Regions from separate parts of the Vibrio sp. 2134-1 genome, predicted to be linked through region 4. Evidence: predicted binding sites of a transcription regulator. Region 4 holds the regulator's gene; each other region holds the start of a gene.
What was found. Region 4 encodes PurR, which represses purine synthesis genes. Its sites were predicted from a motif close to TNANGNAAACGTTTNCNTNA; they were not measured.
Positions count from the first base shown of each region.

Region 1: the regulator PurR is predicted to act here: its motif matches at 6,327-6,346, upstream of R7R78_RS10645 (uracil-xanthine permease family protein).
Region 2: the regulator PurR is predicted to act here: its motif matches at 4,481-4,500, upstream of purM (phosphoribosylformylglycinamidine cyclo-ligase).
Region 3: the regulator PurR is predicted to act here: its motif matches at 1,625-1,644, upstream of R7R78_RS12190 (NupC/NupG family nucleoside CNT transporter).

Region 1 covers NZ_JAWOUS010000007.1:135,971-143,919, reverse strand. The annotation lists gene gmk (guanylate kinase) at 1-596, shown strand, start outside; gene rpoZ (DNA-directed RNA polymerase subunit omega) at 778-1,050, shown strand; gene spoT (bifunctional GTP diphosphokinase/guanosine-3',5'-bis pyrophosphate 3'-pyrophosphohydrolase) at 1,090-3,210, shown strand; gene trmH (tRNA (guanosine(18)-2'-O)-methyltransferase TrmH) at 3,263-3,946, shown strand; gene recG (ATP-dependent DNA helicase RecG) at 4,200-6,281, shown strand; gene R7R78_RS10645 (uracil-xanthine permease family protein) at 6,514-7,902, shown strand.
Region 2 covers NZ_JAWOUS010000021.1:40,950-48,898, reverse strand. The annotation lists gene wrbA (NAD(P)H:quinone oxidoreductase) at 1-210, shown strand, start outside; gene R7R78_RS19890 (DUF2069 domain-containing protein) at 233-673, shown strand; gene R7R78_RS19885 (DUF2066 domain-containing protein) at 814-2,022, opposite strand; gene R7R78_RS19880 (uracil-xanthine permease family protein) at 2,388-3,641, shown strand; gene upp (uracil phosphoribosyltransferase) at 3,758-4,384, opposite strand; gene purM (phosphoribosylformylglycinamidine cyclo-ligase) at 4,564-5,604, shown strand; gene purN (phosphoribosylglycinamide formyltransferase) at 5,756-6,412, shown strand; gene R7R78_RS19860 (class II glutamine amidotransferase) at 6,802-7,647, opposite strand; gene lpcA (D-sedoheptulose 7-phosphate isomerase) at 7,699-7,949, opposite strand, start outside.
Region 3 covers NZ_JAWOUS010000009.1:84,824-92,772, forward strand. The annotation lists gene prfC (peptide chain release factor 3) at 1-552, shown strand, start outside; gene R7R78_RS12180 (DUF5363 family protein) at 647-844, shown strand; gene R7R78_RS12185 (TatD family hydrolase) at 831-1,604, shown strand; gene R7R78_RS12190 (NupC/NupG family nucleoside CNT transporter) at 1,809-3,092, shown strand; gene R7R78_RS12195 (hypothetical protein) at 3,451-3,585, opposite strand; gene deoC (deoxyribose-phosphate aldolase) at 3,676-4,452, shown strand; gene deoA (thymidine phosphorylase) at 4,550-5,878, shown strand; gene R7R78_RS12210 (phosphopentomutase) at 5,947-7,167, shown strand; gene deoD (purine-nucleoside phosphorylase) at 7,311-7,949, shown strand, end outside.
Region 4 covers NZ_JAWOUS010000011.1:45,165-53,113, reverse strand. The annotation lists gene cmoM (tRNA uridine 5-oxyacetic acid(34) methyltransferase CmoM) at 1-58, opposite strand, end outside; gene elyC (envelope biogenesis factor ElyC) at 173-958, shown strand; gene torR (two-component system response regulator TorR) at 1,031-1,741, opposite strand; gene torD (molecular chaperone TorD) at 2,008-2,655, shown strand; gene purR (HTH-type transcriptional repressor PurR) at 3,123-4,127, shown strand; cyclic di-GMP riboswitch class I at 4,415-4,504, shown strand; gene R7R78_RS13585 (TfoX/Sxy family DNA transformation protein) at 4,621-5,211, shown strand; gene R7R78_RS13580 (TVP38/TMEM64 family protein) at 5,326-6,012, shown strand; gene R7R78_RS13575 (DUF2007 domain-containing protein) at 6,033-6,353, shown strand; gene R7R78_RS13570 (alpha/beta fold hydrolase) at 6,385-7,188, opposite strand; gene glgA (glycogen synthase GlgA) at 7,298-7,949, opposite strand, start outside.

The DNA of each region.
Region 1 (7,949 bases), on a different contig from region 4:
CTGCACCTAGCGGCGCAGGTAAATCTAGCTTGATCTCAGCGATGTTGGAACGCAACCCAACCTACGCAATGAAAGTGTCTGTGTCTCACACCACGCGCAACATGCGACCTGGTGAAGAAAATGGTGTCCACTACCATTTTGTAGCGAAAGATGAGTTTGAAGCCCTGATCGCTAAAGGTGACTTCCTAGAATACGCAGAAGTGTTTGGTAATTATTACGGCACATCTCGTGTATGGATTGAAGAAACACTAAATAAAGGTATCGACGTTTTTCTAGATATCGACTGGCAAGGCGCACGCCAAATCCGTGAACAAATGCCAGAAGCCAAAAGCATCTTCATCCTGCCACCATCAAACGGTGAGTTAGAGCGTCGCTTGAACACTCGTGGTCAAGATAGCGATGAAGTGATCGCAAAGCGTATGGCTGAAGCCAAGTCGGAAATCTCTCATTACAACGAGTACGACTACGTGATCGTAAACGACGATTTTGATACCGCTTTGATGGATTTTAAAGCTATCTTGCGTGCTGAAAGATTGAAGGAAGAAAAGCAAGCTGCTAAATATAAAGGTATGCTTGACGCGTTGTTAGCAGAGTAACTTCAAAAAAGTCACGCTGTAAAACATAAAGAATTTCCCGTTTTTTGCCCAGTGCGAAAAACACAATAAACTACCTGAGAAAGTCCACAAACGGTGGCTTGTCTAATTGCTAGTAAATAAAGTAGTTAGGTTGTATACTTTCTCGTCATTCTAAAATTTTAGTTAACTATTTGGAGTCCTCATGGCACGCGTAACTGTTCAAGACGCTGTTGAAAAAGTTGGCAACCGTTTCGACCTAGTACTGATTGCGGCTCGCCGCGCTCGTCAAATGCAAACTGGCGGTAAAGATGCACTAGTGCCAGAAGAGAACGATAAGCCAACGGTTATCGCTCTACGCGAAATCGAAGAAGGTTTAATTACTAAAGAAGTTCTAGACGCTCGTGAACGTCAAGAACAGCAAGAGCAAGAAGCGGCAGAGCTAGCGGCAGTAAGCAGCATCGCTCACAACCGTTAATTCTGACTTTAGAATTCAACAACCTCCCGGGCCTATAATTTGTATCTATTCGATAGCCTCAAAGACGTTGCCCAAGAATACCTAACAGAGCCTCAGATTGAGGCTCTGCGTCAATCTTATGTGGTAGCGAGAGATGCCCATGAAGGGCAAACCCGCTCTAGCGGTGAACCATACATCATCCACCCTGTCGCTGTGGCTCGTATCTTGGCCGAAATGCGCCTTGATATCGAAACCCTCCAAGCTGCTTTGCTGCATGACGTCATTGAAGACTGTGATGTAACTAAAGAAGATCTCGAAGAGAAATTCGGCAACACTGTCGCAGAATTGGTTGATGGTGTATCTAAACTGGACAAACTCAAATTCCGCGATAGGAAAGAGGCTCAGGCTGAGAACTTTCGTAAGATGGTTCTGGCCATGGTGCAAGATATCCGCGTCATTCTGATCAAACTGGCTGACCGCACGCACAACATGCGTACGCTTGGCGCGCTTCGACCAGATAAAAAGCGTCGTATTGCTCGTGAAACGTTAGAAATTTACGCGCCCCTCGCTCATCGTCTTGGTATTCACAATATCAAAACCGAACTCGAAGAGTTGGGCTTTGAGGCGCTATATCCCAACCGCTACCGCGTACTGAAAGAAGTGGTTAAAGCCGCACGTGGTAATCGTAAAGAGATGATCCAACGCATTCACAGCGAAATAGAAGGCCGTCTGCAAGATTTTGGCTTGAATGCTCGCGTCGTTGGTCGTGAGAAAAACCTGTTCTCTATCTACAACAAGATGAAAACCAAAGAACAGCGCTTTCACACCATCATGGATATCTATGCGTTCCGAGTCGTTGTTGATACCGCTGATACTTGTTATCGCGTTTTAGGCCAAGTACACAGCTTGTATAAGCCACGTCCTGGTCGCATGAAAGATTATATCGCGGTACCAAAGGCGAACGGCTACCAATCGCTACACACTTCCATGGTTGGTCCACACGGCGTACCTGTTGAAGTTCAGATCCGTACTGAAGATATGGATCAAATGGCGGACAAAGGTGTCGCGGCACACTGGTCTTACAAAGACAAAGGCGACAAGTCTGGCACCACTGCGCAAGTAAAAGCTCAGCGTTGGATGCAAAGCCTGTTAGAGCTACAACAAAGCGCGGGTAACTCATTCGAATTCATTGAAAACGTAAAATCCGATCTTTTCCCAGATGAGATTTACGTCTTCACACCAAAAGGTCGTATCGTTGAATTACCTTTAGGCGCAACGGCTGTCGACTTTGCCTATGCCGTACATACCGATGTAGGCAACTCTTGTGTTGGTGCTCGTGTTGATCGTAACCCTTACCCATTGAGTAAGGCATTGAAAAACGGTCAGACGGTGGAAATTATCAGTGCCCCTGGTGCGCGTCCGAATGCGGCATGGCTGAACTATGTCGTGACTTCTCGTGCCCGCACTAAGATTCGACAAGTACTGAAAACGATGCGTCGTGAAGAGTCGATTACTTTAGGTCGTCGCCTACTTAATCACGCACTTGGCCGTCACTCGATTGATTCAATTTATCCAGAAAATATCCAAGAAGTCTTGAATGATCTTCGCCTAGAAAGCATCGATGATTTATTGGCTGCTATTGGATTGGGTGAGTTGATGAGCATTGTGATCGCACGTCGTCTCCTTGGTGACACCGAAGAGCTCACGACAACAAGTTCAATCCCAACGGACTCGAAGAAGAAGCTTCCGATTCGTGGCGCAGAAGGCTTATTGCTGACGTTTGCAAATTGTTGTCATCCTATCCCAGATGATCACATTATTGCTCACGTATCGCCTGGTCGTGGTTTGGTTGTTCACCGAGAAACATGTCCGAACGTTCGTGGTTATCAGAAAGAGCCAGACCGTTATATGGCTGTCGCTTGGTCTGAAGACTACGATAAAGAGTTCATTGCTGAACTTAAAGTCGACATGCTTAACAACCAAGGTGCTCTTGCAGAACTGACCAACGTGATCTCGAAAACAGGATCAAACATTCATGGTCTTTCAACGGAAGAACGTGATGGTCGTTTATACACTGTGACAGTGCTGTTGACGACGAAAGATCGTGTCCACCTTGCTGGTATCATGCGTAAGATTAAGGCAATGCCTCAAGCAACCCGAGTCAGACGCAGAAAGAACTAACCTCTATCGCCACCTACTCTGTTAGGTGGCGATTTTTTATACCTCAATAAATATGAACCTAGAACGTTACAACCGTATTCACCAAGTCCTAAAAACTCGCCAAACTGATCTGACACTTTGTCTCGAAGAAGTACATAAGCCAAACAACGTCTCTGCTGTGATCCGCACCGCTGACGCGACAGGCTTACACAAAGTTCACGCAATTTGGCCAGACAAAATGCGTACGCTGAGCCATACCTCAGCAGGCGCGCGTAACTGGGTTGAAGTGGATACTCACGATTCGATTGAAACTGCGATTACCGAACTCAAAGCGCAAGGTATGCAGGTTTTGGTGACCAATCTTTCGGACACCGCCGTCGATTTTCGCGAAATCGACTACACCAAACCAACGGCAATCATTTTAGGCAGCGAAAAGGTTGGCGCTTCGGAGCAAGCCAAACAGCTTGCCGATCAAGACATTATTATCCCAATGGTGGGCATGGTGCAGTCACTAAACGTATCGGTTGCCAGTGCCGTAATTTTGTATGAAGCGCAACGTCAACGTGAAGCCGCAGGCATGTACGACCGAGAAGAAAGCGCTCTGCCTAAAGAGACAATCAACCGTATTCTCTTTGAACGTGGTCACCCAGTGCTGGCAAAAGTCGCGAAACGAAAAGGGCTCGTTTACCCACCACTCGATGAAGAAGGTCAAATCATCGCCGATGACGCGTGGTGGCAAGAGATGCAAAGCAAGTAACAGACTTTCGTCATCCTGAACGGCGGCGAAGGAGCGTGGTTCAGGATCTAATTCTCAAATATACAGATGCTGATAGTGTTAACTTCAGCGACATACTTGTTGGAAATAGAATCCTGATGTCGCTAAAGCTCCTCGGAATGATAGGTTATCAGTCAAATCATGACACTAACTAAAGCATGACTATTTTTTCCTGTACAAAAACACAGCTCCATGGTTAACATACTGCTATGTTAACCATTTTCTTGAGCCCTCTATGTCCGCCCAAATGTTATCTGCCGTCCCATTAACCTCCCTTTCTGGAGTTGGCGCGAAAGTCGCAGAAAAACTCGCCAAAGTTGGCTTACATAGCGTTCAAGATTTGCTGTTTCACCTTCCGTTACGCTACGAAGATCGTACTCGTATTTACCCTATTGCCAAACTGCATGCTGGCCTTTGGGCGGGCGTGCAAGGTAAGGTCATGGCAGTCGACACCATCTTCGGTAAGCGCAAAATGCTAACGGTAAAAATCAGCGACGGTAATGGCACTATCACGCTGCGCTTTTTCAACTTTACCGCAGCCATGAAGAACAATTTCACGCAAGGTAAGTTAGTACATGCTTACGGTGAAATTAAGCGCGGTGGCATGGGTTTGGAAATTGTTCATCCTGACTACAAGTTTTACGTTAGCGAGCAAAAGCCCGATGTAGAACAGAGCTTAACCCCTGTTTATCCCACCACCGATGGTTTACGCCAAATCACATTGCGCAACCTTACCGAACAAGCTTTAGCCCTGCTTGATAAAACCGCAGTGCAGGAATTACTTCCAGCTGGGTTGTATGACCATCAAATCACTATGTCGCAAGCGCTGCACACCATTCATCGCCCACCACCAACCATTAATTTAGATGAGTTTGACGAAGGCAAACATCCTGCCCAAATCCGCTTGATCATGGAAGAATTGCTCGCACAAAACTTATCGATGCTGGCGGTGCGTAGCAAAGGTCAGAAGGATTCAGCGCTACCTCTCGGTCCTTGTCATAAACTAAAAACGCAGCTTTTAGCCCAACTGCCTTTCTCTCCTACAAACGCTCAAACCCGAGTAGTACAAGAGATTGAGGCCGATCTAGAAAAACCGCACCCAATGATGCGATTAGTGCAAGGCGATGTTGGTTCGGGGAAAACATTGGTTGCCGCTTTGGCCGCTGTTAGAGCCATTGAGCATGGCCATCAGGTGGCACTCATGGCGCCAACCGAACTATTGGCCGAGCAACACGCTATCAACTTCGCAAACTGGTTTGAAACAATGGGCATTCAAGTCGGTTGGTTAGCGGGCAAACTCAAAGGTAAGGCAAAGGAAGCCGAGCTGGCTCGTATTGCCAGTGGTGAAGCGCAAATGGTAGTGGGTACTCACGCGCTATTCCAAGAGCACGTTGAATTTCATCACCTTGCTTTGGTCATCATTGATGAACAGCACCGCTTCGGTGTCCATCAGCGATTAGAATTGCGTGAAAAAGGCGCAAAACAAGGCGCCTACCCACATCAGTTGATCATGACGGCGACGCCTATTCCTCGCACCTTAGCCATGACCGCTTACGCCGATCTAGAAACTTCCGTGATTGACGAGCTACCACCGGGTCGAACGCCGATTCAAACCGTTGCCATTCCAGATACAAAACGTGACGACATCGTCGAGCGTGTCCGAAATGCCTGCTTAAACGAAGGCAAGCAGGCATATTGGGTGTGTACCCTGATTGATGAGTCGGAAGTATTAGAAGCGCAAGCCGCGGCAGATACCGCAGAAGAGCTTCAACGTAAGCTACCGGACGTAAAAATTGGTCTAGTACACGGACGAATGAAGCCGGCAGAGAAACAAGCGGTGATGCAAGATTTCAAAGACAATAAACTGCATTTGCTGGTCGCAACGACAGTGATTGAAGTTGGTGTGGATGTGCCAAACTCTAGCTTGATGATCATAGAAAACCCTGAACGTCTTGGTTTGGCACAATTACACCAGTTAAGAGGTCGCGTGGGCCGAGGTTCCGTTGCTAGCCATTGTGTGCTGCTGTACCACTCTCCGCTGTCAAAAACCGCGCAAAAACGTCTCGGAGTACTACGTGAAAGTAACGATGGCTTCGTCATTGCGCAGAAAGACCTAGAAATTCGTGGCCCTGGAGAACTATTGGGTACAAAGCAGACAGGTCTTGCTGATTTCAAAATCGCAGACTTAGTTCGAGATCAACGCCTGATTCCCGAAGTTCAGCGTATTGCGCGTCATATTCATGACAATTACCCGACTAACGCAACAGCAATTATCGATCGCTGGTTGGGTGAGCGGGATATTTACTCCAAAGCGTAATGATTGAAAGCGAGCCAAATGGCTCGTTTTTTAATACGCCAAAAACAAAGCAAACGTTTGCTTTTTGAGTAAATCTCTCTATAATCGCGCACAAATTTTTAAGTGTGTTAGATCACACTCCACCAACCTGAGTTGACTCTGATTAACAGCAATCACAGGTAACGACGTCAACTCCACCCTGCTCTCCCATTCAGCGAGAACTAGGGAAATATTGCGACTAGCGAGACAAACAATGACAACTTCAAACCGATCTTCGGAACTGGTCTATCAACTCAACGATCGACCACCTTTGCCTCAAACCATTTTTGCCGCACTTCAGCACTTATTGGCGATGTTCGTCGCGGTTATCACTCCGTCACTGATCATCTGTCAGTCTTTGGGTGTACCTGCAGACCAAACGAACACCATCATCAGCATGTCTTTATTTGCGTCAGGCGTGTCTTCGTTTATTCAAATTCGCACCGTTGGCCCAATTGGCTCTGGTTTGCTCTCTGTTCAAGGCACCAGCTTTAACTTTTTAGGTCCTATTATTGGAGCAGGCCTATCGCTGAAAGCCGGTGGAGCAGACATCAGCACCATGATGGCTGCCATTTTTGGTACGATTTTAGTCGCATCATTTGCAGAAATTTTCCTATCTCGCGTATTGGAGCATGCCCGCCGAATCATCACTCCGCTCGTTTCAGGCATCGTCGTCACTCTTATCGGTCTCACACTGATTCAAGTCGGCTTAGTATCAATGGGCGGTGGCTACGCAGCATTAAATGAAGGAACCTTCGGCAGCTTAGACAAACTTGCTCTGGCTGGGACGGTACTTGGATTAATTGTGATTTTAAACCGCTCGAAAAACCCATACATCCGTGTGGCTTCAATCGTGATTGCGATGCTAGTGGGCTACATCATGGCGTATTTTATGGGGATGGTAGATACTTCTCAGCTAGGCGCAACTGAGATCGTAGCACTGCCCGTACCAATGCAATATGGCTTATCGTTTGACTGGTCTCTGTTCATTCCGCTGGTACTGATTTTCTTTATTACCGCACTAGAGGCCATCGGTGATATTACCGCAACATCTGAAGTGTCTGGTGAGCCAGTAAAAGGCCCAGTGTACATGAAACGCATTAAGGGCGGTGTGTTAGCAGACGGCTTAAACTCCGCAATCGCAGCCGTTTTCAACAGCTTCCCGAACTCAACGTTTAGCCAGAATAACGGCATCATCATGCTAACAGGAGTCGCGAGCCGCTACGTGGGTTACTTTATTTCTGGCATGTTAGTGATTCTTGGCTTGTTCCCAGGTGTCGCTAGCTTTGTTCAGCTGATTCCTGAGCCAGTACTTGGCGGCGCAACGATTGTCATGTTTGGTACGATTGCTGCCGCTGGTGTGCGTATTATCTCTCGTGTTGAGCTCGATCGCCGCGCAATTCTGATCATGGCCTTATCCTTCTCAATGGGACTTGGTATCGCACAAAAACCAGAGATCCTGCAATTTATGCCAGAATTTATTAAGAGTATTTTCTCAACTGGTGTTGCAGCAGGTGGCATCACAGCGATCATTTTAAATCTACTTCTGCCAGAGAAACTGGAAGACGAAGATGAACTTCCTCAGGAAGTGAAAGAGTCTTAAGATTATTGAGAATAAGAAAAGCCCAACCTAATTAGGTTGGGCTTTTT
Region 2 (7,949 bases), on a different contig from region 4:
AGCATGATGACCCCTTTATTGCATCACGGGATGATGGTTTTGGGCATTCCTTATTCCGAGCCAGAGTTACACACTACGCAGTCCGGAGGCACTCCGTATGGCGCCAGCAGTGTAGGCCATGAGGCAACCCTAAGCAGTGAAGAGATTCGCCTGGCACAACAATTAGGCAAAAGGCTGGCAACTGCAGCGTTAAAACTAAAAGTCTGTTAGTAAAATCAAGGATAGTTAATCGATGTCTGACTCTTTAGACCAAACACCACTCGGTACACAGGCTAAAACCTATCGTTACCTGGCTTTATTTGGCAACTTAGCCTTATTAGCCTGGGTCGCTATTTGGCAGCTTGCGTTATCCCCTCACCCTCACCTCAGCAGCACAACACTTGCTATTGCTTGGTGTATTCCGCTACTACTTCCGTTACCTGGTATTTTAGCTGGTAAGCCTTACACTCATGCTTGGGCTAACTTTGTTCTTATGCTGTATTTCTTGCATGCGCTGACCATCCTTTATGTGGATGGGGGTGAACGCTGGCTTGCGGCAGTGGAACTGATACTGACTTCACTCGGTTTCGCTGGCAATATTTTGTTTGCTAGAGCGAGAGGCAAAGAGCTAGGTCTTAAGTTGAAACGCCTCTCTCAAGTAGAAAAAGAAGAAAAAGCGAAATTCAATAAATAACGCCAATTGCAGTCAATCACTGATCATTGGTTCGAATACGAATTTAGAAAACAAAAAGAGTCGCTATTGCGACTCTTTTTTATGCTTACCACATTGGTGTTTGACCCTTGCGTTTCACGCCTGGAACGCTACCAAGGCGATTACGATGCCGAGCGCCACTCGTAGATCAAGTCATACTGTTCTCGGACAGGCTCCACAATCATCGGCTGAGTTGGTTGTGTTTCGTCACTTGCTTCTGCCACAACATTTACTGGTACTTCAGGCTGCGCTTCTTTTGGCGTCACGGCGTCTTTTGCTTCATTACTCTGAACCAATGGCTCTTCTTCTTGAGTTGAAGCTGGGGCATCAACTTCACCTAAAGGATCTTCAAAAACCATTAATTGAGAAATAGAAGAAGCTTCTTTCTCAAAAGCTTGTTGTGATGCCAAAAGGTGGATGTTGAGCGTTAACTCGTCCCCTTGAACACGCTTAATCTCTGTACCCGCAACCGAATTAAGTTGTTTTAACGCATTCTCTAAACGGAAGAAGTCCGTGGCAGAGGTTACATTAAGGACTTTCACTGCTAGCGCTTTTGAAGACTTTCCTGAAACCACAACTGCACTCTTACTTGCATAGTAGTCTGCGATGCCATCCACCATTTCTGCAATAGCATTAGCACCTGATGCAGACCCGCTACGCGGAGAACGTTGCGCTTCTACAATTCTCGTTGGCGACTGGTCGTAGAGTGTCCAACGAATTTGTTCACCTTGAGCTCGTACAACCAAAACGGCGTCAGCTGGGTAGCGCTGGCTGGCTTGACCAATTGGCTCAATAAAGCCGCCCCAAAGATCAGAGACATTAACACCGGTCACATCATCAAAATCCCCAACCGGGATAGTGATTGGTAGGCCTCTTAATTTCGCTGCGCTACGAAGTGCTGCAACATTTGAAGATTCAGAATGCTCCCACGCAATGTTACGATCGTAACCCTGTTCTTCAACCATCCAAACTAAAATATTGGCACGATTTGGCGACCAAGATGGCAATTGTGCTTGTGTTAAAAGAGAGCTGATTTGGTCGTTGTTAAACAACATTTTTAGGCTCGCTTTTCCATCAACCTGCCCATAGCTCAGTTGAGAAATGTAACGCGCACTTGAGCTAAGTGCCTTTTTAATCACTGGATTGCTTAAAGAGGATTGAGAACCGGTCGCTCGAACAATCACATCCTGCATACCTTGTTGACGAGCCAAAGACTCACCGTCGTTCTGCTCACTGTCGATAACCACTTCGGCACGATAGATATCCACCTGAGTTAATGCATATACTGGTAGGGACAACCAACCTATCAGTAAGAGAGCTAAATAGCGCATAGTTTTTATAATCCTCTGAACAAGAACCCGAATAATAAGCAACTATCAAATCTTGAGCAAGGTAAGTACTGAGTAAATTGTCTGTATTATGACCAGCTTTGTTAACTCGGGCCTCAACCAGCGCTTCAGTGCTATTTTTTATAATAAACTCATTGCTTATTAAGCTATCTCAACAAGTTAGGCTGTCCATTTTTCATCTTCACGCAAGACACGTAAAAGAGGACAATTTGCAAGCAAGCAACTCTCAAAAGTGCTATTTGTGAGAAAAATTCAATCGAAAGTTTGATCTATGCAACATTGCAAACGATTGCAGGATGATAGTATTCGCCGGATTTGTCTGCGTATCTTGAAAATAGGGAATTATTATGAAAAACGCGTTACAAGGCGCTCAAATGCTCTTTGTCGCTTTTGGTGCTTTGGTGCTTGTGCCGCTCCTAACTGGCCTTGATCCAAACGTAGCCCTCTTTGGTGCCGGTGTCGGTACTCTCCTCTTCCAATTAATGACTAAACGTTCTGTTCCCATCTTCCTTGCCTCTTCTTTTGCGTTTATTGCTCCTATTATGTTCGGTATCCAAACTTGGGGTATCGGTGCAACGATGGGCGGCTTGATGGCAGCGGGCTTAGTTTATGTGGCTCTAGGGGCGATGATCAAAGTGCGCGGTGTTGGATTTATCCATAAAATTCTCCCGCCTGTTGTCGTTGGCCCTGTGATCATGGTTATCGGCCTTGGCCTTGCCCCAACAGCAGTGAACATGGCAGTAGGTAAAACTGGTGATGGAGCAGCACAGCTAGTTAATGGTGATGCTGCGATCATTATCTCGGCGGTCTCACTGCTCACAACCATTGTACTTAGCGTTTTTGCAAAAGGCTTTTTGAAGCTTGTTCCTATTGTTGGTGGTATTCTTGCTGGTTACTCTGTTTCTCTATTCTACGGTGTGGTTGATTTCACTCCCGTAGAACAAGCGGCTTGGCTAGCCATGCCAAACTTCACCGCGCCAGAGTTCAATATCAACGCAATTTTGTTCATGATTCCTGTCGCTATCGCACCTGCGGTTGAGCACGTAGGTGACATGCTTGCTATCTCAAACGTTACAGGTAAAAACTACCTGAAAAAACCAGGCCTTCACCGCACAATCGCAGGTGACGGGGTGGCAACTATCGCGGCTTCGATGGTGGGTGCTCCACCAAACACCACTTACAGTGAAGTAACAGGAGCGGTAATGCTAACCAAAGCATTTAACCCTGTGATCATGACTTGGGCAGCAATCACCGCAATCGTACTTGCATTGGTAGGTAAGCTAGGTGCGGTTCTTCAAACGATTCCAGTTCCTGTCATGGGCGGCATCATGATTCTGCTGTTCGGCTCTATCGCCACAGTAGGCCTCAACACACTGATCAAGAATAACGTTGATTTACATAAGTCTCGTAACCTAGTGATTGTTGCCGTAACACTTGTGTTTGGCATTGGTGGTATGGCTTTCGGTATTGGTGAGTTCAGTCTACAAGGTGTGAGCCTATGCGGTATCGTGGCAATTATTCTTAACCTTGTGCTACCAAACGATTTAGGTGAAAACCACGTTGTGGATAACGCACAAATGGAAGAAGAAAGCGTGAAATAGTTCGTTTGCGCCGCTTTATTAGTTGGCGTGTCTTACTCTTCTCCTCTTGTAGATACAAAAAAGGCTTGGTTTTCACCAAGCCTTTTTCTGTTCAGTCATAGTAATACATCAAAGAATTACTTAGTACCGAAGATCTTATCACCTGCATCGCCTAGACCCGGAACGATGTAGCCTTTGTCATTAAGCTTCTCATCGATTGCCGCAGTGTATAGCTCAACATCTGGGTGTGCTTTTTCTAGCGCTTCAATACCTTCTGGTGCAGCAACAAGTACCAGCACTTTGATTTGGTTACAACCTTTCTCTTTTAGGAGATCGATCGTAGCAATCATAGAACCACCTGTTGCAAGCATTGGGTCAACAACAAGCGCAATACGCTCCTCGATGTTTGAAGCAAGCTTGTTGAAGTAAGGAACTGGCTCAAGCGTTTCTTCATCACGGTAAATACCCACAACACTGATACGTGCGCTTGGCATGTGCTCAAGAACTCCATCCATCATGCCTAGACCTGCACGTAGGATTGGCACTACGGTTACTTTTTTACCTTTAATCTGGTCTACTTCTACCGGACCGTTCCAACCATCAATGGTCACTTTTTCTGTTTCAAAGTCTGACGTTGCTTCGTAAGTAAGTAGGCTACCGACCTCAGTCGCTAACTCACGAAAACGTTTTGTGCTGATGTCACCTTCTCTCATTAGACCAATTTTATGTTTTACTAGAGGGTGCTTTACTTCAACAACTTTCATGTCCATCTCCGGCTATAGTTGGCAATATTTAAACAAACCTTCAGATTATACATGATTTTCACAGGGATATCAGGATAAATCACTAAAGAAAAAAACAGACGCAAACGTTTGCTATCTATGTTTAAGCACTGTTAGAATAGCGCCGTTTTCATATCCAACTTAATACCGAGGACTTCCCTGTGAGTGGTAACAACTCTTCTCTTAGCTATAAAGACGCTGGTGTAGATATTGATGCAGGCAACGCGCTTGTGGATCGTATTAAGGGTGCGGTAAAACGTACTCGTCGCCCTGAAGTTATGGGTGGTATCGGTGGTTTTGGCGCGCTATGCGAATTGCCAACTAAATACAAACAACCTGTACTGGTTTCTGGTACTGATGGCGTTGGCACCAAACTTCGCCTAGCACTGGATATGAACAAGCACGACACGATCGGCATCGACCTAGTGGCAATGTGTGTAAATGATCTTATCGTGCAAGGCGCAGAGCCACTGTTTTTCCTAGATTACTATGCAACAGGCAAACTAGACGTTGATACCGCAGCGGATGTTGTTTCAGGTATCGCTGAAGGGTGTGTTCAAGCAGGTTGTGCCCTAATTGGTGGCGAAACTGCGGAGATGCCGGGCATGTATGAAGGCGAAGACTACGACGTAGCTGGTTTCTGTGTTGGCGTAGTAGAAAAAGAAGACGTGATTGACGGCACGAGAGTCGCTGCTGGTGATGCACTTATCGCTGTTGGCTCAAGCGGCCCACACTCAAACGGTTACTCCCTTATCCGTAAGATCCTAGAAGTATCTGGTGCAGATAAGAGCGAAGAGCTAGCAGGCCGCACTATTGGTGAGCACCTACTAGAACCAACAAAAATTTACATCAAGTCAGCACTTAAGATGATTGAGAAACACGACATCCATGCGATTTCTCATATCACTGGTGGTGGTTTCTGGGAAAACATCCCACGCGTACTGCCTGAAGGCACGAAAGCAGTTATCGATGGTAACAGTTGGGAATGGCCAGTTATCTTCAAGTGGCTACAAGAGAAAGGCAACGTCGACACACACGAAATGTACCGCACATTCAACTGTGGTGTAGGTCTAATCGTCGCACTACCGAAAGACCAGGCAGATGCAGCAGTTGCTCTTCTTAAAGAAGAAGGCGAAAACGCGTGGGTGATTGGTCAAATCGCACAAGCAAACGCGAACGAAGAGCAAGTTGAAATCCAATAATTTGCAAATCGAGCTCAAAAGATAAGAAGAATGAGGACACTAGATGACTAGGTCCTCATTTTGCTATCTATAACACTAAAAACCATTCTATTAGTAGGTAGTTTAGAAGCTACATAACTCCAACCTACAATACCAAGGCGCTCTCGACATCATGAAAAACCATACCCTAAAAAACATTGTGGTCCTCATCTCGGGTAACGGAAGTAACCTGCAAGCTATCTTGGAAGCTTGCGAAGACAGCATGCCAAACGCACGAGTGGCAGCCGTGTTCTCTAACAAAGCAGATGCTTTTGGTTTAGAACGTGCAAAAAAGTTTGATGTGGACGGTCACTTTGTCGACCCTAAAGCATTCAGATCGCGTGAAAGCTTTGATGCAGAGCTAATGAGTCAAATAGATGAATACCAACCAGACGTGATTATTCTTGCTGGTTACATGCGCATTCTGAGCAGCGCATTTGTTTCTCATTACATGGGTAAGATGATCAATATCCACCCTTCTCTTCTACCAAAATATCCTGGGCTACACACACACCAGAGAGCAATTGATGCTAGCGACAAAGAACATGGTACGAGTGTGCACTTTGTAACGGAAGAGCTTGATGGTGGCCCTGTCATACTGCAAGCAAAAGTTCCTGTGTTCGAAGACGATGATGCTAGTGTACTTGCGGCACGTGTTCAGGCGCAGGAGCACCGAATCTACCCTATGGTGGCTAAGTGGCTGGTAGACGAGCGGTTGATCATGAAGGATGGTAAAGCCTATTTAGATGGCGCAGAGCTTGGCGTACATGGGTACGCCTCAGATGAGTAGCCCTGAATAATAAACTCCAAGCACAAAAGAGCAGCCTGAGGGCTGCTCTTGGTTGTTTTAATACTTATAAACTTGATTCAAAAAAGCCGTAGTGAGACTAGAAACCTAAAACCCAACATTCTAAAAAATCCCATAACCACTTGAGTAACATAACACTCGGAAAGTAGATTCTGAATCTGGTTCGTTCTTCACCGTTCAGACTGACGAGGTGTTTTATGAGAAATTTCTATCAGTTACGTCTTTACAGCAAGCCTTAGCGAGACTAGGACTCTACTACCAGCACTCTAGAAAGTAAGAATGCTCATCCGTATCCGCCCTCGGTTTAAAACGCATAAAAATAAAGCTCGCGATTGAGCGAGCTTTATTTTTATATTCAGAGTAAGAGACCATCACTCTAACGGTTCGGTTGGCGCTTGATTGCCTGGCTTAGCCGCCGCAAACGGCACATTTACCAGTTCAGAGGCATTATTTTTGACTAGTTCACCTAGGTGAAACAAGCCGTATTCGCCAGGTTTCATACGCTGCCAAGCTTCGTTGCCCGTCAAAGGTTGAGTTGCGATCACAGAAACGATGTCGTGTGGCGTTGTTTCTTCTTGGAAGTTAATTTCCACATCTTCATCAAGCAACGCGGCTTTTCCAAACGGTGCGCGTCTTGTGATCCAATACAAATGATTGGTGCAATACGTCATTACATACTCACCATCACTCAGAAGCATGTTAAATACACCCTTCTCTTTTAGCTCATCACAACATTTAGCAACATATAAGAATACCGACTCCATATCCTTTGGTGGCTCAGGATATCGATCTTCCATTTGCTTCAACAACCAGCAAAATGCCAGTTCACTATCTGTCTCACCGACAGGTCTATGTCGACCTGTATGCAAGTCTTGGTAGCCAGAGAGCTGACCGTTATGCGCAAACGTCCAATACTTACCCCACAGCTCACGTGTAAAGGGATGAGTATTTTCTAAATTAACACCACCACGATTCGCCTGTCGGATATGACTAACGACCGCACGACTTTTGATGGGATAATTTTGTACCAACTCTGCTATTTTAGACTCACAACTTGGCTTGGGATCTTTGAAGGTTCGAAAGCCCTTCCCTTCGTAGAAGGTGATCCCCCATCCGTCACGGTGTGGGCCGGTTCGACCTCCACGCTGCATGAGCCCAGTAAAACTGAAACAAATATCCGTTGGAACATTAGCGCTCATACCGAGCAATTCACACATGGCTTAAAAAACTCCCTAACAACACAGCTCGAAACGGTGGCCGTAAAACGGTTATTCCATCTCTTTTTCAATCAACTGGATGATGATATGAATAATCTTAATATGAACTTCCTGAATGCGGTCTGCATAACCAAAGTGTGGCACGCGGATTTCAATATCTGCAAGGCCTGCCATTTTGCCGCCATCTTTGCCTGTTAGCGCAATCGTCTTCATGCCTTTAGCTTGCGCTGCCTCAATCGCTTTCAGGATGTTACCTGAGTTACCTGACGTCGACAGACCAAACAGTACGTCACCTTTTCGAC
Region 3 (7,949 bases), on a different contig from region 4:
ACCTTTATGGCTGGTGACCGTGCACGTGCAGAACACGCTTACGCCGGTGACATCATTGGTCTACACAACCACGGCACTATTCAGATTGGTGATACCTTTACTCAAGGTGAATCACTGAAGTTCTCTGGTATTCCGAACTTCGCTCCGGAACTATTCCGTCGTATTCGCCTGAAAGATCCATTAAAGCAGAAGCAGCTTCTCAAAGGTTTGGTTCAGCTATCAGAAGAAGGTGCGGTACAGGTATTCCGTCCTCTACAGAACAACGATCTGATCGTTGGTGCCGTTGGTGTACTTCAGTTCGATGTTGTTGTGGCTCGTTTGAAATCTGAGTATAACGTTGAAGCGATTTATGAAGGCATTAACGTTGCAACTGCTCGTTGGGTTGAGTGTGGTGATGCGAAGAAACTGGATGAGTTCCAACGCAAGAATCAAGCGAACTTAGCATTGGATGGTGGTGATAACCTAACGTATATCGCTCCAACAATGGTTAACTTAAACTTGGCGAAAGAGCGTTTCCCTGACGTTGATTTCCGTGCGACGCGTGAGCACTAATTTGCGCGGTTAGGGTAAGCCTTAACGCAAACTAGATTTTAAAACGCCCTTGGCTATAAACTTAGCCAAGGGCGTTTTTATATAAGGATAAGATATGAATTGGTTTAAACGTGGGCTAAAGCGTTACGACAACTGGTGTAAAGAGATGGGGTTAACTCCCGATCAGAAACGCAGTTGTGTCCCATATCGAAAAGACCCAGCCCATCAAACTGAAGAGAAGAGTGAAGCCCAACCATCCTCTGATTTTCTGCCCGCAGATACAGATAAAAAGCGTCAAGATGAAGCTCTTTGATACGCACTGCCACTTTGATTTTGATGTGTTTCAAGATGACTTTGCACATCAACTTGAGCTTGCTCAAACGCAAGGCGTCGCAAGAATTTTGATTCCTTCCGTCGGTCCGCAAAACTGGGCTCGTATTCAAACTTTGGCAGAGCAACATGCCAATTTGTATTATGCGCTCGGCTTTCATCCGTATTTTCTTGAAGATAACGTTGAGCAGCACCTTACAGAGCTAGAAGGCTATCTAAATCAAAAAGGGCAGCAGTGCGTGGCAATAGGAGAGTGTGGTTTAGATTTTGCCATTGATGTTGATCCACAGTTGCAAGAAAAGATACTTGAAGTTCAATTTGAGCTGGCTAGACGCTTCGAACTCCCAGTTATTTTACATAGCCGAAAAGCGCACAATCGCCTCATTCAAATGGTGAAAGCGGCGAATCTCCCTAGAGGTGGTGTGCTACACGCTTTTTCTGGGAGTTATCAGCAAGCCATGGAGTGGGTCAAATTAGGTTTTTTTATCGGTGTAGGAGGAACGATTACCTACCCAAGAGCCAAGAAAACACGCGACGCAATTCAAAAATTACCACTCGAAAACCTAGTAATCGAAACAGACGCACCAGATATGCCTATACTTGGATATCAAGGGGAGTCAAATCACCCAGCCAAACTCATTCACGTCTTTAATGAGCTCGTAGAGTTGCATAACGGCCGAAAGCAATCGATTGCCTCTCAACTGTGGAAAAATAGCAATTTTGCTTTCTCGATATGTGAATAAAATCTAAAGATGTGGTTTGAAATCGAAAACGTTTTCCTGCTTATTGTGAATTAACTCACAAAGCTGGTTGAATCAATCATGAATCTTATAGGAAAGTGTGAGGCTGGCATTACTTTAATTGATTCTGCATGAGTATAATTGTCCCCGCTTTATAGCTCCATTTTGTAACACGCCAATAAATAACTTATAAGGAAGTCATAAACTATGAGCCTGTTTATGAGCCTAATCGGTATGGTAGTGCTTCTTGCGATTGCAGTGGCATTTTCTAACAACCGAAAAGCTATCAACTTTAGAACTGTGGGTGGCGCATTCGCTATCCAATTCGCATTAGGTGCATTTGTTCTGTATGTACCTTGGGGCCGTGATCTACTAAACGGTTTCTCTTCAGGTGTTTCTAACGTTATCAACTACGGTAACGATGGTTCATCATTCCTGTTCGGTGGTCTTGTTTCTGACAAGATGTTCGAAGTATTCGGCGGCGGCGGTTTCATCTTCGCATTCCGTGTTCTTCCTACACTGATCTTCTTCTCTGCACTGATTTCAGTTCTTTACTACATTGGCGTTATGCAATGGGTTATCAAGATTCTTGGTGGCGCACTACAAAAAGCGCTAGGCACTTCGCGTGCGGAATCAATGTCAGCAGCAGCTAACATTTTCGTAGGTCAAACTGAGGCACCTCTAGTTGTTCGTCCATTCGTTCCAAAAATGACTCAATCAGAGCTATTCGCGGTAATGTGTGGTGGTCTAGCTTCTGTTGCTGGTGGTGTACTAGCTGGTTACGCATCTATGGGTGTTCCACTAGAGTACCTAGTTGCGGCATCATTCATGGCAGCACCAGGTGGTCTACTGTTCGCTAAAATCCTTCACCCTGAGACTGACCAGCCTCACGAAAGTATCGAAGAAGCGATGGACGGCGGTGACGACAAACCAGTTAACGTAATCGACGCAGCTGCGGGCGGTGCGGCTTCTGGTCTACAACTTGCGCTTAACGTAGGTGCAATGCTAATCGCATTCGTTGGTCTAATCGCGCTAATCAACGGTATGCTAGGTGGCATCGGTGGTTGGTTCGGCATGCCAGAACTAACACTAGAGCTAATCCTAGGTTACGCGTTCTCTCCACTAGCATTCCTAATCGGTGTTCCATGGGCAGAAGCTGTAACAGCTGGTTCATTCATCGGTCAGAAAATCGTAGTGAACGAATTCGTTGCTTACTTGAACTTCACACCATACCTAGGTGAAAACGCTCAAGTAATCGCGGCAACTGGTGAAGTAATGTCTGAGAAGACAACAGCTATCATCTCATTCGCACTATGTGGTTTCGCGAACCTTTCTTCTATCGCGATTCTACTTGGTGGTTTAGGTAGCCTTGCACCAAACCGTCGTAGTGACATCGCTCGCATGGGTGTTAAAGCAGTTCTTGCAGGTACGTTGTCTAACCTTATGGCAGCGACAATTGCAGGCTTCTGCTTAAGCCTTGCAGCACTATAATTAGAATCGGTTCTTAATATATAGACGCCGTTTTACATCATGCCCTGTAGCAAGAGATTGCTGCGGGGCATTTTTCGTTTTTCGGGCTCCAAAATTTCATCGGGTGTTTGCCTTAGTCGAGGTATTACGCAGTCAATGGAATAGGGGCTAGGAAATTTTGAGATACAAACCGTTTGCGCTCTATTTGGTGCTACAGTTTTGCGGTGAAACTCTATAATGTATTAATCACAGGATAGTGGTTAAGCTTGATTCTTAATCACGTAATGAATATTACATAATCGATGGGCAAATGAATTGCCCTGCAATATCAGATCTAATAGGCGTTTTGCTTTGTGATGTGATATTAAAGACACCGCAATCATAGATTGTTGTGCCATAGGCCAAACTGGTACTGTGCGGTGACAAGGATAGCAATTGGCATATGATAAATTTTCGCTGTATATGCCGAGTCTTCAGGGAACCAAGTCCGTTCATTAATAGACTGTTTAGCCATTTACTCACATTGTCTCGACTTGTTGATTATAGTTAAAGACGTGATGTAAGGCTGAGTAGTGAATTTTTTGAATATTGATCGGAGATAGAAATGAGCGATTTAAAAGCAGCAGCGCTACGTGCACTTAAACTTATGGACCTAACTACGTTGAATGATGATGACACTGATGCAAAAGTGATCTCACTATGTCATGACGCGAAAACAGCAGTAGGCAACACAGCTGCAATTTGTATTTACCCTCGCTTTATTCCTATTGCTAAGAAGACACTTCGTGAGCAAGGTACGCCAGAGGTTCGTATTGCAACAGTAACGAACTTCCCACATGGTAACGACGACATTGAAATCGCAGTTGCTGAAACAAAAGCGGCGGTTGCTTACGGTGCAGACGAAGTTGACGTAGTTTTTCCTTACCGCGCGCTAATGGCGGGTGATGAGAAAGTAGGCTTCGAACTAGTTAAGCAATGTAAAGAAGCTTGTGGTGACATTCTTCTTAAAGTGATCATCGAAACAGGTGAACTAAAAGAAGAAGCACTAATCAAGAAAGCATCTCAAATCTGTATTGAAGCAGGTGCTGACTTCATTAAAACTTCAACTGGTAAAGTGCCAGTAAACGCAACACCAGAATACGCTCGCATGATGCTTGAAGTTATTCGCGACATGGGTGTTGCAGAAACTGTTGGTTTCAAACCAGCAGGTGGTGTGCGCACTGCTGAAGACGCAGCAGCATACCTAGCAATGGCTGACGAAATCCTAGGTGACAACTGGGTTGATGCTCGTCACTACCGTTTTGGTGCGTCTAGCCTGCTAACCAACCTACTAAATACATTAGAAGTATCGGACGACGTCGCTGATCCAACAGCGTACTAATTCCAATAATGCGTCTGAACGGTAGCACCTAAACGGGTGCTACCAAACCTCTTCTATCCTACTACAACCATGGCTCAAAAGAGCTTGGGAGGCACTAATGTATTTACCACAAGAAATCATTCGTAAAAAACGTGACGGCGAAGTCCTAACCGCCGACGAAATCAACTTCTTTATTCAAGGCGTAGCGAACAACACGGTATCTGAAGGTCAGATTGCGGCGTTTGCTATGACGATTTTCTTTAATGAAATGACCATGGATGAGCGCATCGCCTTAACGTGTGCAATGCGTGATTCGGGCATGGTTATCGACTGGAGCCACATGAACTTCGGTGGTCCAATTGTCGACAAACACTCAACCGGTGGTGTGGGTGACGTAACTTCTTTAATGCTTGGCCCAATGGTGGCAGCGTGTGGCGGTTTCGTACCTATGATCTCTGGCCGCGGTCTTGGTCATACAGGCGGTACGCTGGATAAACTTGAATCTATCCCTGGTTACAACATTACGCCGAGCAACGATGTTTTTGGTCAAGTAACCAAAGACGCTGGTGTGGCGATCATCGGTCAAACTGGTGACCTTGCTCCTGCGGATAAGCGTGTTTACGCGACTCGTGATATTACCGCAACGGTAGACAATATCTCCCTGATTACGGCGTCGATCCTTTCTAAGAAACTGGCGGCGGGTCTGGAATCGCTAGTGATGGACGTAAAAGTGGGTTCAGGTGCATTTATGCCAACTTACGAAGCGTCTGAAGAGCTAGCAAAATCAATCGTTGCGGTAGCAAACGGTGCTGGCACTAAGACTACGGCAATTCTTACGGACATGAACCAAGTATTGGCGTCTTCAGCGGGTAACGCAGTGGAAGTTCGTGAAGCGGTTCGTTTCTTAACGGGTGAATACCGTAACCCTCGTCTACTTGAAGTGACCATGGCTTCATGTGCTGAAATGTTAGTACTTGGCAAGCTTGCTGAGAACACAGAAGACGCACGCGCAAAACTGATGGAAGTGCTGGATAACGGCAAAGCGGCTGAGTGCTTCGGCAAGATGGTTGCCGGCTTAGGCGGCCCAGCAGACTTCGTAGAAAACTACGACAACTACTTAGAAAAAGCAGAAATCATCAAGCCAGTTTACGCAACAGAAACGGGCATTGTCTCTGCAATGGATACACGTGCTATCGGCATGGCTGTGGTTGCTATGGGTGGTGGTCGTCGAGTTGCTACTGATGAAATCGACTACGCAGTTGGTTTCGACGAGTTCATCCGCCTAGGTGAGGTCGCAGACAGTGATAAACCTCTTGCGGTCATCCACGCTCGCACTGAAGAGCAATGGGAAGAAGCGGCAAAAGCACTGCGCAGTGCAATCAAAGTAGGTGGTGAATACACACCAACTCCAGAGGTTTACCGCCAAATTCGTGCAGAAGATATCTAATAGAACAAGTAATTACACAAGGCCTACTCAACCATAATAAAAAGCCGAGTGGGCCTAAGGAACGAGCAATGAAAAGAGCATTTATTTTAGTACTAGACTCATTCGGTATCGGTGCAACTGCCGATGCTAAAGAATTTGGTGATGTAGGTTCAGACACACTAGGTCACATCGCTGACCAATGTGAAAAAGGCTTAGCAGATAACGACAATCGCCAAGGTGCACTTCGCCTTCCAAATCTATCGAAACTTGGTTTGGCAATGGCGCATAAAGAATCGACAGGTCGCTTCGCACCTGGACTAGACGCAGACGCTGAAATTATTGGTGCATACGGTCATGCAGCAGAGCTTTCTTCAGGTAAAGACACGCCGTCTGGTCACTGGGAAATCGCAGGTGTTCCTGTTCTGTTTGACTGGGGTTACTTCACTGACAAAGCAAACAGCTTCCCGAAAGAATTGACTGACCGCATTCTTGAGCGTGCAGGTCTTGACGGTTTCCTGGGTAACTGCCACGCATCTGGTACTCAAGTTCTTGACGATCTTGGTGAAGAGCACATGAAGACTGGCAAACCAATCTTCTACACTTCTGCTGACTCTGTATTCCAAATCGCATGTCACGAAGAGACTTTCGGTCTAGACCGTCTACTAGAGCTTTGCCAAATCGCACGTGAAGAGCTAGAAGATTACAACATTGGTCGTGTTATCGCGCGTCCATTTGTTGGTGCTGGTAAAGGTCAATTTGAGCGTACCGGTAACCGTCGTGACCTTTCTGTTGAGCCACCATCAGCAACGGTTCTACAGAAACTTGTTGAAGAGAAGCAAGGCAACGTGGTTTCTATTGGTAAGATTGCTGATATCTACGCAAACTGCGGTATCACTAAGAAAGTGAAAGCGACAGGTATCCCTGCATTGTTCGAAGCAACGCTAGAGCAAATCAAAGAAGCGGGCGACAACACGATCGTATTCACTAACTTTGTAGACTTCGACTCAGCTTACGGTCACCGTCGTGACGTAGCGGGTTACGCAGCGGCACTTGAGTACTTCGATGGTCGTATCAACGAAGTGCTAGAGATTATGGAAGAAGACGATGTGCTTATCCTAACGGCAGACCACGGCTGTGACCCAACATGGCCAGGCACTGACCATACTCGTGAGCACATCCCAGTATTGGTTTATGGTCAAAAAGTACCAGCTGGTTCTCTTGGCCGCCGCGAAACATTCGCAGATATCGGTCAAACATTGGCAAGTTACTTCGGTACTTCTCCAATGGATTACGGTAAGAACTTCCTATAATTAGTTAGGTTTTTGAAAACTAGGAGCTTGATTGCTCCTAGTTTTATGTTTGCAGTATGTAAATGCTGCTTGTCGGAAATGATAATACTCTGGCTTATATCGCCTTAAGCGCGGAGCGCTAGAGAAAGGTTAAGGAAAAGAAAATGGCAACTCCACATATCAATGCTGAAATGGGTGCATTTGCAGACGTCGTACTGATGCCTGGCGATCCACTACGTGCCAAATACATCGCAGAGACTTTCCTTGAAGATGTCGTTCAAGTGTGTGACGTTCGTAATATGTTTGGTTACACAGGCACATACAAAGGCCGTAAGATCTCGGTAATGGGCCACGGTATGGGTATCCCATCATGCTCGATTTACGCAACTGAACTAATCAAAGACTTCGGCGTGAAGAAAATCATCCGTGTTGGCAGCTGTGGCGCAGTGAATGAAGACATCAAAGTGCGTGATGTTGTGATCGGCATGGGTGCATGTACTGACTCTAAAGTGAACCGTATCCGCTTTAAAGGTCATGACTTCGCGGCAATCGCAGACTACAACATGGTTCGTGCGGCAGAAGACGCTGCAAAAGCTCGCGGTATTGACGTTAAAGTTGGTAACCTATTCTCAGCAGAGCTTTTCTACACGCCAGATCCAGAAATGTTCGATGTAATGGACAAGTACGGCATTGTTGGTGTTGAAATGGAAGCTGCTGGTATTTACGGTGTTGCGGCAGAATACGGTGCAAAAGCTCTGACAATCTGTACGGTTTCTGATCATATCAAGACTGGCGAACAGACT
Region 4 (7,949 bases):
CGTAAATATTTTTTGCAAATTTGTGGGCGATATCGTCGAAATTGCGGTCTTCTGTCACTTCTGCTGAGTTATCATAACGGATTGTGCCGCTATTCTGGCACAAGGAAAGCAGGAATAAAGAGGGATACCCTCATTTTTATTATCAATTGATGTTTTTTCGGACTATTTATGTATGTTTGAGCTGAAAAAAGTAGTGTCAGCCATGCTTATGCCCCTTCCGGCATTGCTGCTGATAGGCTTGTTGGGTCTTGCTCTCATTAGTTTTACTACAAAACGTAAAACTGGCTGCTTCGTTGTTCTATTCTCTTTTGTTGGCATTTTTCTTGTTGCCTTCCAACCTGTTTCAACCAAGCTTCTTATGCCGTTAGAGCGAGAGCATAAAGCCTTTTTGCCAGTTTCTGGCACCATCGACTACGTGATGGTTTTAGGGAATGGTCATGTTATCGATGACGAAATTCCACCCACCTCGCAGTTAAGCCGTGCAGCATTAATGCGCTTAACTGAGGGCATTCGTATTTTAAGAATGTATCCAGGCGCGAAATTAATCTTATCCGGCTATGCTGGCGGATCTGAAATTAGCCACGCGAGAATGATGGCGAACGTTGCCCTAGCCTTAGGTGTAGCAAAATCCGATATCATTTTATTAGAGGATGCAAAGGATACGTGGGAAGAGGCACGTCAAGCGGCTGCATTCGTTCAGCAAAAGGAGATTGTGTTAGTCACCTCTGCAAGCCACATGAGCCGTGCATTGTATGAGTTCAACGCAGCAGGCATTAAACCAATCCCAGCTCCGACCAACTTCTTAGCTATTAGCGAAATCAGTCAACCTTGGGATAAATACTCACCTAAAGCGCGTTACTTAGAACAAACAGAGCTTTATTGGCATGAGTACTTGGGCAGTATTTGGCAAAGGTTGCGTGATACTGTCGGCCAAACACCAATGGTTGAAGCAAACTAGTATTATCTTGAAGCCACAAAAAAGGAGAGCCGAAGCTCTCCTTTTTCTTTTTACGATTGAGTTATGTTCAAACTAGTCACCAGCAAACATATAGCCCTCGCCGTGTACCGTTACAAAAATCTGTGGGTTCTTAGGATCGAACTCCATTTTTGCGCGCATACGTCGAATAAGAACATCAATGGTGCGGTCATTCGGCGCATCCACTCGATGGCTGATCATGTTCAAAATACGCTCACGACTTAACACCTGGTTAGGGTAAGACGATAATGCCACCAAAAGTTCATACTCTGCTTTAGTTAGTTTTACTGGCTCACCGTTGCGGCTAAGTGCGCGACGTTGAATGTCGAATGTCCACTCCCCAAAGCGCACAATGTGCTCTTCACTGGTTTCATTCGCTTTCGAGCTGCCACTGCGCGCTGCTGAAATACGCCACAGCAAGTTTTTAACGCGAACTAACAGCTCTCTCAGTTCAAAAGGTTTTGTCACATAATCGTCAGCACCCATTTCTAGGCCTACGATTTTATCAATGCTATCCGTGCGTCCTGTTACTAATATGATACCAATATCCGATTGGCTACGTAACTCACGAGTAAGCATCAGGCCGTCTTCACCAGGCAGGTTAATATCCAGCATGATCAGGTCTACATCGCCCGCTTGCAAAACTTCACGCATTTCCGCGCCACTCTCTGCTTCGCTGACTTGGTAGCCCTCATTTTGGAAATATCCCGCAAGCTTACTACGAGTTACAACATCATCTTCTACGACTAATACGTGATAGCTCATTTACACCACTTTTCTGTCTTCTTATTATCCAAGACGTATTCTATTCATAACTAGTAACATTTCTAGTCATAGATACATTAAAACGCAAGATTTAGCGTTTTTATTGATTCAAAACAAGCTTACCCACTGCTATTAATAAACGGTCATTTTTGACCATAAAACATAACAATTATAGTTACTGCTATTCATTTTAATTGATTACACTTAGGGGATATCCCTAATTGACTTTGTGATGCATGACTTGAAGCATCATTCAGGAGCCCAAAATGCAAGAAGTGAAAGCTTTTAATGAAAAACGCGCTGAAATTTACTGGTGGTTTTCGAGCTTGTTCGCAAAAGAACTAACAGAGAAAGAATTGGAAGCCTATCACAGTGTTGAAATTCGCAGTTTTCTCGCAGGCTTAGGTGAAAATGAGTCGCTGAAACCAGCCGTTGATAGCCTAGTTGATGCGCTGAATCGGTTACAAGATCGTGAAGATGCACAACTAGAGCTTGCAGCTGACTTTTGTGAACTGTTTTTGAAGACAGAAAAATACGGCGCTCTTCCTTACGCATCCATGTACATTGGTGAATCAGGTTTACTGAATGACAAGCCAGCTGAGGAAATGGAAAAGTTGATGGCTGAATTTGGCGTTCAAGTAGACGAAAACCTAAAGGAACCTGCGGATCACTTAGCCGTTGAGCTCGACTTTCTCGGGAACATGATTATCCGCTCAAACGAGCTTGAACAAGAAAAACACATGGAAGAAGCCTTCGTTAAACAAAACGACTTTATCCAGCAACAATTGATGTCTTGGTTACCTCAGTTTTCAGACAAATGTAAACAATTCGACGAATTTGGATTTTACTCGAGTGTCGCGAAACTATTAGTTGCATTTTGTAAACTAGACAGCGCCTACCTTCTTGGTGAATAATTGCCGCCTATTTTTAGGGAGCCTGCCTATCGGGCTTCCTGTATGCCGAAAGTGACCAATTGTAAGTAACTTGGGTATAATATTCGTTTGCCTTAACTTAGCGCAAAGACGCTTGGTTATTTAGCAGTCAAAATGTGACTTCAAATACACAAATCTCGTGCTGAAAACATTGCTAGTCAGTCCACATAGGGCTAAAATGTGAGCGCAAACGATTAAATATGATTTATATGTAAACCGCTGAAATATAGCGGTTTTTGTGTTTTCTTAACAGGTTGATGGCAATTTCTCATCAGATAGAAAAAAGATAAAATTCATCGACCGATGCTGCTACGCACCCTTTTGTCGCACTTGGATCAACCGCTGCCGAGACACTTAGCGCCAATTTTATATTGCTAGGTGTGAAACCATTAGAGCATCAGGTACATCCAATACGACATATTTCAGTAGCTCGATACAGGACACCATTTATGGCCACGATAAAAGACGTTGCTCGCTTAGCCGGCGTTTCCACTACGACAGTTTCGCACGTTATCAATAAAACGCGTTTCGTTGCAGAAGCAACGCAAGAAAAAGTAATGAAAGCCGTTGACGAGCTGAATTACGCGCCAAGTGCCGTTGCACGCAGCCTAAAATGCAACTCAACTCGTACGATTGGCATGTTAGTAACTCAATCAACTAACCTATTTTTCTCAGAAGTGATTGATGGCGTTGAGAGCTACTGTTACCGCCAAGGCTATACTCTGATTTTATGTAACACAGGCGGGATTTACGAAAAACAACGCGATTACATTCGTATGCTGGCTGAAAAGCGCGTTGATGGCATCCTAGTGATGTGTTCTGACTTAACCGAAGAACTAAAAGAGATGCTTGACCGTCATGCGGACATTCCTAAAGTGGTCATGGATTGGGGCCCAGAGAGCTCGCAAGCAGACAAAATCATGGATAACTCAGAAGAAGGTGGCTACATTGCGACCAAACATCTGATTGACAATGGTCATACGGATATCGCTTGTCTAAGCGGTCATTTTGAAAAGCTTGCTTGCCAAGAGCGCATTGCAGGTTTCCGTCGCGCAATGAGCGAAGCGAACCTAGCTGTAAATGAAGACTGGATCCTTGAAGGTAACTTTGAATGTGATACGGCCGTATTAGTTGCAGATAAAATTACCGCAATGGACAAGCGCCCGACGGCGGTATTCTGTTTTAACGACACAATGGCTCTCGGCCTAATGAGCCGCTTGCAACAAAACGGGATCAAAATTCCTGAAGATATTTCAGTGATCGGCTACGACAACATCGAGCTTGCAGAATACTTCTCTCCACCGCTAACGACTATCCACCAACCTAAACGTCGTGTTGGTAAAAATGCATTCGAAATTCTACTTGAGCGTATCAAAGATAAAGAACACGAAAAACGAATTTTCGAAATGCAACCTGAGCTTGTAATTCGAAATACTGTGAAAAAAATGAACTAAATTTCACTGTATTTAACACGGTTAAATAAGCGCTCTACAGGGGCGCTTATTTTTTTGGAAAAATTAAGCATTCTCTAATACTTCACACCACTCTAATAACAATTGACTAACGTTAACTCCCTGTTTTATATAAATGTAATATATATTAAGAACTCCTTTTCAAAGGCCAATTTGCACCTTTCCATATGCAAAATAGAGCATTCAATCTATCATTTTTATTGAACCGAAATCACACTTTTAACGCTAAACCGTGATGTTAATTCAATATAAGAAGTATGCTCATTGTGTCACGCACAGGGCAAACCATTCGAAAGAGTGGGACGCAAAGCCTCCGGCCTGAACCATATTACGATATGGAAGGTAGCGGGGTTACCGATGGCAAGTGTGTAAGCAATGACTTTACTCTGTAATGACATTGTTTTTACGCATGTTTGCTACTCTCTCGGACCTGACTTTTGGTGGCGTAATATTAATTACACCGAGATAACAAAACATGGATAAACCGATACTCAAAGACTCTATGAAGCTATTTGAGGCACTTGGTAATATCAAGTCGCGCTCAATGTTTGGTGGCTTCGGACTATTCGCTGATGAAACAATGTTTGCACTAGTGGTAAACAATCAGCTTCATATCAGAGCAGACCAAAAAACTTCATCTGACTTCGAGAAACAAGGGCTAAAGCCTTACGTTTATAAAAAACGTGGCTTTCCAGTCGTTACAAAGTACTACGCTATTTCCAGCGATTTATGGGAATCAAGCGAACGCTTAATCGAAGTAGCGAATCAATCATTGAAAAAGGCAAAGCTTGAGAAAGAACAGCAAGCAAGTACAAAGCCTAACCGTTTGAAAGATTTGCCTAACTTACGACTGGCTACCGAGCGCATGCTAAAAAAAGCCGGCATCGAATCCGTAGAGAAGCTTGAAGAGGAAGGTGCGCTTAACGCCTATAAAGCGATAAGAGATACGCACTCTGCAACCGTCAACATTGAGTTGCTATGGGCACTAGAAGGTGCTATCAACGGCACTCATTGGAGTGTGGTACCTCAAGCTCGCCGAGATGAGTTGATGAACGGCCTCCAATAAAAGTCGGCCTAAAAACTATCTTGTAAAACCGCAGTCTAATCTGCGGTTTTTTTGTGAAATTTTTTCGGTTTTCCTACTGTCTTATTACATATATCCCAAATTGGAATCAAAATTATGAATAAGAAACTGATATTAGGTCTCATCCTACTAGCGGCTATCGTCTTTTTAGGTATTAACTTTGGCCAGTATTTAACCTTAGAGAATGCAAAAGCCCAACAAGAAGCACTAACTACATACATCGATCAGAATTTTGTATTCTCGGCTGCGATTTACTTTTTTACCTACATTGCAATTACCGCTTTTTCTATCCCAGGAGCGGCAGTAGTCACCTTACTTGGTGCAGCCTTATTTGGTTTTTGGACAAGCTTGCTACTGGTTTCTTTCGCTAGCACTATGGGGGCAACACTGGCCTTCTTGAGCAGCCGATACTTATTGCGTGACTGGGTACAAAACAAATTCGGAAATAAACTCAACGCAATTAATCAAGGTGTCGAAAAAGACGGAGCTTTTTATCTATTTTCCTTGCGTCTAATCCCTGTATTCCCTTTCTTTCTAATCAACTTACTGATGGGCTTAACGCCGATGTCTGTAGGTAGATTTTATCTCACTAGCCAAATAGGTATGCTGCCAGGCACAGCCGTATATCTGAATGCAGGTACTCAATTAGCAACAATTGAAAGCCTATCGGGCATTGTTTCACCCGCAGTATTAGCGTCTTTTGCGCTATTGGGACTATTTCCAATCATCACTAAATGGGTTATGGATAAAGTAAGGCCGACACCAAGTCAGCAAAACTCGTAATTGGTGAAGTGGGTATTTTGATGAAAATATTTATCGCTAAAAACCCAGCAGAAGCACACATTGTATGTGAGCTGCTTAAAGTGGAACAAATTTACTGTGAAGTTCGTGGAGAAGGTATTTTCGGCTTAAAAGGAGAACTGCCGTTTGGTGATGATACCGATCCTTATGTGTGGCTTTTTGACACTGCACAAAAGATGAAAGCTGAAGAAATAGTAAAAGCATATCGAAAACAATCCGATAGGCATGAGTATCAAGATTGGCAATGCCCAAAATGTCATGAAATAAACGAAGGGCAATTTGGTGCATGTTGGCAATGTGGATATCAACTAGGAGAGCTATAGCGGCTCTCCTATTCAGTGGATACACTCAGTTTTAAGCACATACAGCTTGCTGTTTAATAAACTCGATGGAGTGTTGATTGAAGTCTTCTGGACGCTCTACATTGCATACATGACCACAATTCGGGATTTCTCGTAGAATGCTGAGCTTATGTGCTGCAACCATTTCTTTGACAGGTTTAATAAACATGTAATCCCTGTCGCCCATTAAGTAGAGAGTCGGAATGGGTAACTCTCGATCTTTAAAATATTTCATTAACGGATTTACATCAGCAGCAAGAATAAACCAACGTTTAAATTCTTTTTGGCAAAGCTTCTTGGCTTCGCGAATAAAAAGGTGGCGAGATTCTCGTTGGCTTCTTTGAGGCATAACAATATAAGCGAACAGTTTGTAGAGCCACATGTACGGTAGGATATGCTTACAAAAATTACCTAATTTCACCAATATCTGAGAACGAGTGTTAAGCCTTGTGACAGCACCGCCGAGCACCATCGAACGTACGCGCTCTGATGACAATTCAGCAAGGTTTCGAACAATAATGGTACCAAGCGACATACCGACAAAATGAGCGGATTGGATCTTTAAATGGTCCAATACTTTCAAAATATCTTGAGTAACTTCCGTAAAGGTATAACGGCTAGCAATGAGCTCTTTAAGTAACTGATTTGACTTTCCATGCCCTCTTAAATCGATCAACAATAAGTTAAAGTGTTGCTTGTAAGCTTTAATTTGCTTGAACCAGATAGAAGAGCTACCACCAGCACCGTGCACAAATACAACCCACTCATGACTAGTAGGGTGCAAATAGGTTTTATGAAAAAGTAGCGGCTGGGTCATATTCAGTATCAAAAAGATCGTGCTATTGAGTAAAAAGCCATCCTACCACACTCCCCTTACTCAAGATAATAAAGGCACCTCATTCGGCGCCTTTCGTTACAATTTTAAGTCAAACTAACGCTGAGTGGTAAAGCTGCAAATAAGATTCTGCGGCCTTTTGCCAACAAAAGTCTTGTTGCATCGCATGCAACTGTACTTTATTCACTTCAGGCTCGTTTTGAGCGTAGAGCAACAGTGCCCTTAGCATCGTTAACAACAATGCCTGCGGTGTCGGTTCGAAAAAAACAAACCCCGTTGCTTCAGATGGGTTTACATCATAATCGCTAACGCTGTCCTTTAAGCCACCAACACCGCGTACTATCGGCAATGTACCGTAAGCCATACTATAGATTTGATTCAAACCACATGGTTCAAACTCAGAAGGCATCAAGAAGAAATCAGAACCAGCTTCAACGATATGCGCAAGTTCATTGTCATACGCTTCTACAAAGGCAAATTTGCTAGAAAACTGCGCGGTAACCTCTCGTAGCTGAGCGGCAAGAACAGGGTCTCCGGTCCCAACGACAACTAGCTGAACATCGTGCTTCAAAAAATCGGCCAAAGCAGGCAACAAGTAATGAACGCCTTTCTGCTGGGTCAATCGACAAACCATACCGAACATAGCTACATTTTTTTCGGGCAAATTTAGTCGTTGTTGTAATGCTTTTTTACAAGCTTTCTTCCCTTGCGACATACTTTGCTGGTCGGCGCAGTAATTAACC